Regions from separate parts of the Rothia sp. HSID18069 genome, predicted to be linked through region 1. Evidence: predicted binding sites of a transcription regulator. Region 1 holds the regulator's gene; the other holds the start of a gene.
The links. The regulator HspR, encoded in region 1, represses chaperone genes until heat shock. The targets are predictions, from matches to a motif close to AAGTTGAGTCNNNNNGACTCAACTT.

Region 1 (3,416 bases):
GCTTGGCCCGTACTCTCTGCCGCCGGTGCGGCGTTTTCGTGAGGTTGCTGCATCACAGTTCCTCTTTCGTGGTTGGATCCCGGTTCGGCGTGGGACAGCCCCGACTTTCGGGGCAAACTTTGGTGTTACAACCCATGATGTGTAGGAAACTACCAAATGTTTTGAATATATATTCTACATAACTAACTCAGTATGTAGTAGTTATTTTTAAGTTGAGTGTTATAAATCTATGGTTTATATCATACACGGTACGATGCGGGGTGTCGCAAGTCATGGCAAGGATTCCACAGACAGCCTTTAGTGCCGCGAAAAGCAAGGGGACCATGAGGCAATTCCACACATTGAGATACATTAGACATTCAAGTGGAAGGTTCACATGATGCGCCAACCTGCGGCACACTTAAAAATATTCATTCGTTCACCAGAATAATAATACACTTTCTTAGGGTAACTTCAACCTAATGACTGGTCCGAGGGTCAAGCCCAGCACCCATACATGGTACTGCCGACAGCAATACGCTGGATGCGCCTCCATTTTCATCTGCACTGCTGGCCCCTTTCATCCCCAGCCGCCTGGCGGGTGCCGGGCTAACCGCTTTCAGCGCAAACCTCATGACCATGTATTTCCGCAACCCGGACATGCACGATAAAGCCTTCCGCCCCACCCAGGACGGGCAGCAGCTGGCCAACAACATCGTGATGCTCGGCGCGGGTCTGGCGTTGCTGTTCTCCAGCAAGAAAAAGTAGCCTGCACGGCGAATGTGCGGTCGTAAAGGCCAAACGGGGGCAGTTTCTTCAGTCGCATGAAGAAACTGCCCCCGAAACTTTTAGTCCCCAGAATTTTTAACAGTACCCGCCGCCGCGCGCCGCTACGTTATCCTGATAGGTATGTCATCTCAAGAGCAGAACACCTCCGCAGGCGCATCGTTAGAACCCGAAACTTCGCAGGATGCCGGTAAGAAGCAGGTTCCGCCCGAGTTCTTCCGCCAGCCTTATTCCTTCGTGCGCCGCGGTGACCGCCTAACCTCGCGCCGACAAAAAGCGTGGGACACGTACTCCCCCACCCATGTGCTCGACATCCCCCGGCTGCGGGCAGATACCTCTGTAGCCCCCGAAGCCAGCTTCGACCCGGTCACAATCTACGGGCGCGAAGCCTACCAGGTGGTCGAAATCGGTTCCGGGTTGGGTGAAGCAATCGTGCACCGCGCCTGTGAAATGCCCGAGGCGAACTTCCTTGCCGTTGAGGTCTACACCCCCGGCATTGCGGATCTGCTGCTTAAGATGGGGCAGGCCGGGGTTGAGAATGTGCGCGTCGCTCAGGCTAACGCCCCCGAACTGCTCGATAACATGCTGGACGAAAACTCGGTCGATGAGCTCTGGGTTTTCTTCCCCGACCCTTGGCACAAGTCACGCCACCATAAACGCCGCCTGGTCTCCCCCGCTTTTGCCGATAAGGTTGCGCGCGTGCTCAAACCCGGCGGAATCTGGCGCCTCGCCACCGACTGGGAAGAATACGCCCACGTAATGCGCGACGTCATGGAAGCGCACCCCGATTTCGAGAACATGCATGCCGGTGAAGGCGCTACCGAAGACGACCCCGTGGGTGGTTGGGCGCCGCGCTGGGAGGGGCGCATCCTGACTAGCTTTGAGAGGAAGGCCCGGGAGGCGGGAAGGCGCGCCCACGACCTGACGTATAGGCGTAAGTAAATACTCGCAGCTGCCGTTTCAAAGCGGCAGGTATTGGGGCGGTCAAGACCTATTTCTGCCGGTACAGCACCACTGCCGAGGAGCGTTTGCGAGGTGCCGGGCGCTGCCCCCGCTGGATGTTCACCACATCCCCGCGGGTGCTGGCTGCGAACACTCGTTCCGCCAGGCCCAGTTTGGCGTGCGCATCCTCAAGCTGGGCCTGCAGGCGGGCGATGTGCTCCTGGTGTTCCTCCACCATCTCTTCAAGCTCAATAATCCGGCGGATTCCCTCCAGCGAAACACCTTCCTGCGAGAGCTGCTGAATACGCTGAAGTAAATCAACGTCGCGCTGCGAATAGCGCCTGGCCTTGCCCGGCGCACGCGAAGGCTGCACCAGCCCCAGGCGGTCGTATTGGCGGAGCGTCTGCGGGTGCATACCCGCCAGCTCCGCCGCCACCGAAATCACAAAAACCGGCCGGTCGGCACTGTAGGCAGATGCCGACGACTGCTTATTATGGGCACTCATAAGCTACCTAACTTTCTTCAAAAGGTCCTCACGGGGGTTCTCCTGTGGCGCCAGAGCAATGAATTTCTCGAAGGCTTCCTTCGCCTCATCGCTCAGGTTCTGCGGCAGGTGCACCTCTGGAATCACCAGCAGGTCGCCGGTGCCCGATTTGGTTGTGAACCCGCGTCCTTTCGCACGCAGTTTACGACCCACACTGCCGGGGGTCAGCCGCAGTTTGACGGTTTTACCGCCGGGTACGGGTACTTCCAGCACACCGCCATTGACCGCCTCATCCAGGGTGACGGGGGCACGCAGCACCAGGTTGTTTCCTTCACGACTGTAGTGCGGGTCATCCGAGACACGCACGGTCACGATCAGATCACCGCCAGTTCCGGGGCGTCCCTTGCCGCGCACACGCACTTTCTGCCCGTCCTTCACGCCCGCCGGGATACGCGCCTCAGTGCTCGTACCGTCCGGCAGGAACACGGTCGCGGTGGTGCCTGTATATGACTGCGGCAGGGTAATGCGCGTGCTGGTGGAAAGGTTATTATCCTGCGGGGCGCGCTTGCGCCCACCACCGCCGAAGCCGCTGCCGCCAAACCCGGCATCGCTGAAGTCGGCGCTCGTGAACCCTGCGGTACGGCGTGAACCGCCCGCGCCGCCAGCACCACCACCGAAGAGCCCGCCGAGCAGGTCTTCAATGTTGATGCCTTCGCCACCGCCGCTGGTGGTGAAGTGCACGTTTTGGCCGCCAAAGCCGCCGCCAGCGCCCCCGAACCCGGATGCGCCACCTCCGAAACCGCTGCCGCCGAACCCTGCGGCACCGTATTTGCGGATCTGGTCGTATTCTTCGCGCTGTTTTTTATCCGAGAGCACGTCGTAGGCTTCGGAGACTTCCTTGAATTTCTTCTCGGCTGTCTCGTTCCCGGGGTTCAGGTCCGGGTGGTATTTGCGCGAGAGTTTGCGGTAGGCCTTTTTAATATCGGAGTCGGAGGCGTCTTCTTTCACGCCGAGGGTTTTATAAAAGTCTTCTGACAGCCAGTTTTCGCTTGCCATGTAGTTCTCCTTTCCCGTCGTCCGGGGTTCTTGTAACGCCCCGCTCAAAGGGGCACAACCTTAGTTTTTAATCCTATATAAAGTTTAGTCTACTAGACTCAATTTTGGAAGAGAAATCCCAGAAAATCCGCGGAAATATGCGGCAAACGGGCGGGTTCTCAATTTCTCA
Region 2 (3,416 bases), on a different contig from region 1:
GCCGCCCGTATGACAACATCCTCAATCGTCACCAGAAAATCGGTACCCGCATTCAGCGGGTCTCCCGCAATATCGAGCAGAGCATCGGCAACGTCCTCACGGGCAATCGTTGGGATACCCGGAACATGCGCAACACTCGTCACATCAACCACCTTCGCCCCGCCCTTACCAGGCTCATCTGTGAGCCTGCCCGGCAACGCCCGCGAAATATACGGCTGATACTTAGCAACCATAGCGTCGGCCTTCGCACGGTCCCTAAAAATACTGCGCATAATGGTCTTGCACGCCACACGCATTAAAAAAGATGCACTCCGCACCGTGTCACCCACCCCGTAGGCGCTCATAAGAACGCAGTGCGGTACACCCGCACCCACCACCGCCTCCATAATGAGCGGCAGGCGCTTCTGCATGAACTTGGTCGATAGAAACTCCCGTACCGTAGCTTTCTGCCCCAGGATGCTAACCATCACATCCTGCCCGGAAGAAATCGTGGCAAGCTGCTCGGAATCGTTCAGGGCACCGGGAACAATAATGAGGTTCTGGTGCGCCCCCAAAAGCGCCACCGCCTTATCGGGGTTACGCACATAGGCGGTGACCGTGTGTCCCTCCTCTAACGCTTTGCGGGTGAAAAGGCTTCCGGTGCGACCGCTCGCTCCTAAAACCAGTATTTTCATGTAGGCTCCCATTATTTATCGGTGTGGTTGGTATGGGTTTAACGTGGTTGGTGTGGGCACCCGCAAGCACCCAATGTGCTCAGTATAACAATAAAGTTTTTGGCTAAAGCTTAGGTTTATGTGGGTTTTACCGCGGAAAAACCACTGACATGGTGAGTGCTGCCCCAACCCGGGGCGCAAACCGTTTAGGATGGCACAGTGAACGAAAAATCAGAGCGCTCCGGATCGCACCCGCACGTAAACTCATTGGCTGCACGCACACCTGCCGTCATACAGGTCGCAGCCCTCTACGCCGCCTATCCCATGGCGCTTGTCTCTGCCGCCTGGATTACCGTAGGCCGTGCCCTCTTCGGTGCAGCCGGTGACCTCGTACCTATTTTTGCTATCTCATTCGGCCCGGCGCTCGCACTCATACTGTGCCTGGCGGCCCGCTGGGCCTTTGCGGATGCGCGCCGCGCTGTCGCGGCCGCAGAGCTCACCCGCCCCGCCTGCCGCTGGGGTGTGGCGATTGCGCAGTCTGCCTGCTGGGTGCTGGCGTTTTTATTCGGCATGTTTATTCCGGACTACCGCGCCGGGATGCCGGTTTCAGGAATGGGTGCGCTTGTGGGCGGCGAGTACGTGGGATATGCGGCAGGGTTTGGTAACACCTTCGGTATTCTGACGTTCTCGGCCGCTATTACTGCCGCCGCGTTGGCGTACAGTGCGAACCGACGTGGGGCGCGCCTGCAGCAGGGTGTTACCGACGAGGTTTTGGAGGAGCAGGCGCGACAACAAAGCCCGTATGACTTCCTGGACTGAGACCTAGCCTGATCCTCTCACCCGCGCCCTAAAAAGGCTCTTTATACGAATAAAGCGGCGAAAACTACGCTTTATTCGTATAAAGAGCCTTTTTTAGCACTGAATTTTGGTCCCGAAAATCGGCAGTAGCCCCTTGCATCCAAACCTTGAGTGTAGTAGACTCAAGTTAGCTGTAAAAAGAAGGCGCAGGATGCGCCCCGCACAAGACGCGAAAGGATAAGATTTATGGACGCAAAATTCACCACCAAGAGCCAAGAAGCGCTCTCCGCCGCTAATATGAACGCGCAGACAGCGGGTAACCCCAGCATTGAACCTGCGCACATCCTCAAAGCACTGATGGATCAGCGAGAAGGCGTTGCCGTAGCGGTTCTCAAGGCCGCAGGGCTCGACATTGATGCCATTTCGGAAGCCGCATCCGCAGAGATTAAGAAGCTGCCGAAGGCATCTGGCGCATCGGTGCAGAACGCAAACTTCAGCCGCAGCGCCCTCGCCGCTATTCAGAGCGCGCAGACCCACGCCCAGAAATTCGGTGATACCTATATCTCCACCGAAATGCTGCTGCTGGGCATCGCAAGCGGCGATAGCGATACCGCTCGCGCACTTGAAAACCTGGGCGCAACTGCCAAAGTCATTGAAGAGACCATTCCCCAAGTACGAGGAGACCGCACCGTGGATACCCCGGACCCCGAAGGCACCTTCCAGGCCCTTGAAAAGTACGGAACCGACCTGACCGCGCTCGCCCGCGAAGGTAAACTCGACCCCGTGATTGGCCGAGACTCCGAAATTCGCCGCGTGGTGCAGGTGCTCTCACGGCGCACCAAGAACAACCCCGTACTTATTGGTGAACCCGGCGTCGGCAAAACCGCCGTGGTTGAAGGGCTGGCTCAGCGCATGGTCTCCGGCGATGTTCCCGAATCCCTGCGCGGTAAAACCCTGATCAGCCTTGACCTTGGATCCATGGTTGCGGGCGCTAAATACCGCGGAGAATTCGAGGAACGCCTCAAGGCCGTGCTCGAAGAAATCAAGAAATCCGAAGGCCAGATCGTCACCTTTATCGACGAGATGCACACCGTGGTTGGTGCGGGCGCATCCGAAGGTTCCATGGATGCGGGCAATATGCTCAAGCCCATGCTGGCACGCGGTGAGCTGCGCATGATTGGTGCCACCACACTTGACGAGTTCCGCGAGAATATTGAGAAAGACCCCGCCCTGGAACGTCGCTTCCAGCAGGTGTATGTGGGTGAGCCGAGCGTTGATGACACTATCGGTATTCTGCGTGGGCTCAAGGAACGCTACGAGGCGCACCACAAGGTGCAGATTTCCGACGCCGCCCTGGTCGCCGCCGCAGCACTTTCAAATAGGTACATTCCCTCACGTCAGCTGCCCGATAAGGCGATCGACCTGGTGGATGAGGCCGCATCGCGCCTGCGCATGGAGATCGACTCGGCTCCCGAGGAAATCGACCAGCTGCGCCGTGCCGTAGACCGTCTGACTATGGAAGAACTGGCCCTCAAGAACGAGACCGATCCGGCGTCGAAGGAACGCTTGGCGGCGCTGCGTAAAGACATGGCTGACAAGAAAGAACAGCTGGATGCGCTCAACGCCCGCTGGGAAGCCGAAAAGGCCGGTCTGAACCGCGTGGGCGATTTGAAGAGTGAAATCGATGAGCTGCGCTCGCGTGCCGAGGTGGCACAGCGCGAGGGCAACCTAGCGGATGCATCCCGCCTGCTCTACGGCGAAATTCCCGCCAAGGAGAAGGAACTGGAAGAAGCTCAGCGCGCCGAAACTGAGGCTCATGGCGAGGCTATGGTCTCTGAAGAGGTCACGGCTGACGACATTGCCGAGGTTATCTCTTCCTGGACGGGCATTCCCGCCGGGCGCATGCTTCAGGGCGAATCTGAGAAGCTGCTGGAGATGGAGAAACGTATCGGCGAACGCCTGATC

Region 2: a site for HspR is predicted at 1,616-1,640, ahead of clpB (ATP-dependent chaperone ClpB). Genes of this name have one in related genera too.

Annotation. Positions count from the first base shown of each region.
Region 1 covers NZ_RBMG01000002.1:192,615-196,030, forward strand. Annotated here, with positions in the region: gene D8M41_RS06680 (amino acid permease) at 1-53, opposite strand, end outside; gene D8M41_RS12080 (hypothetical protein) at 613-747, shown strand; gene trmB (tRNA (guanosine(46)-N7)-methyltransferase TrmB) at 889-1,707, shown strand; gene D8M41_RS06695 (heat shock protein transcriptional repressor HspR) at 1,757-2,212, opposite strand; gene D8M41_RS06700 (DnaJ C-terminal domain-containing protein) at 2,216-3,247, opposite strand.
Region 2 covers NZ_RBMG01000003.1:186,655-190,070, forward strand. Annotated here, with positions in the region: gene D8M41_RS08670 (NAD(P)-dependent oxidoreductase) at 1-674, opposite strand, end outside; gene D8M41_RS08675 (hypothetical protein) at 873-1,472, shown strand; gene clpB (ATP-dependent chaperone ClpB) at 1,698-3,416, shown strand, end outside.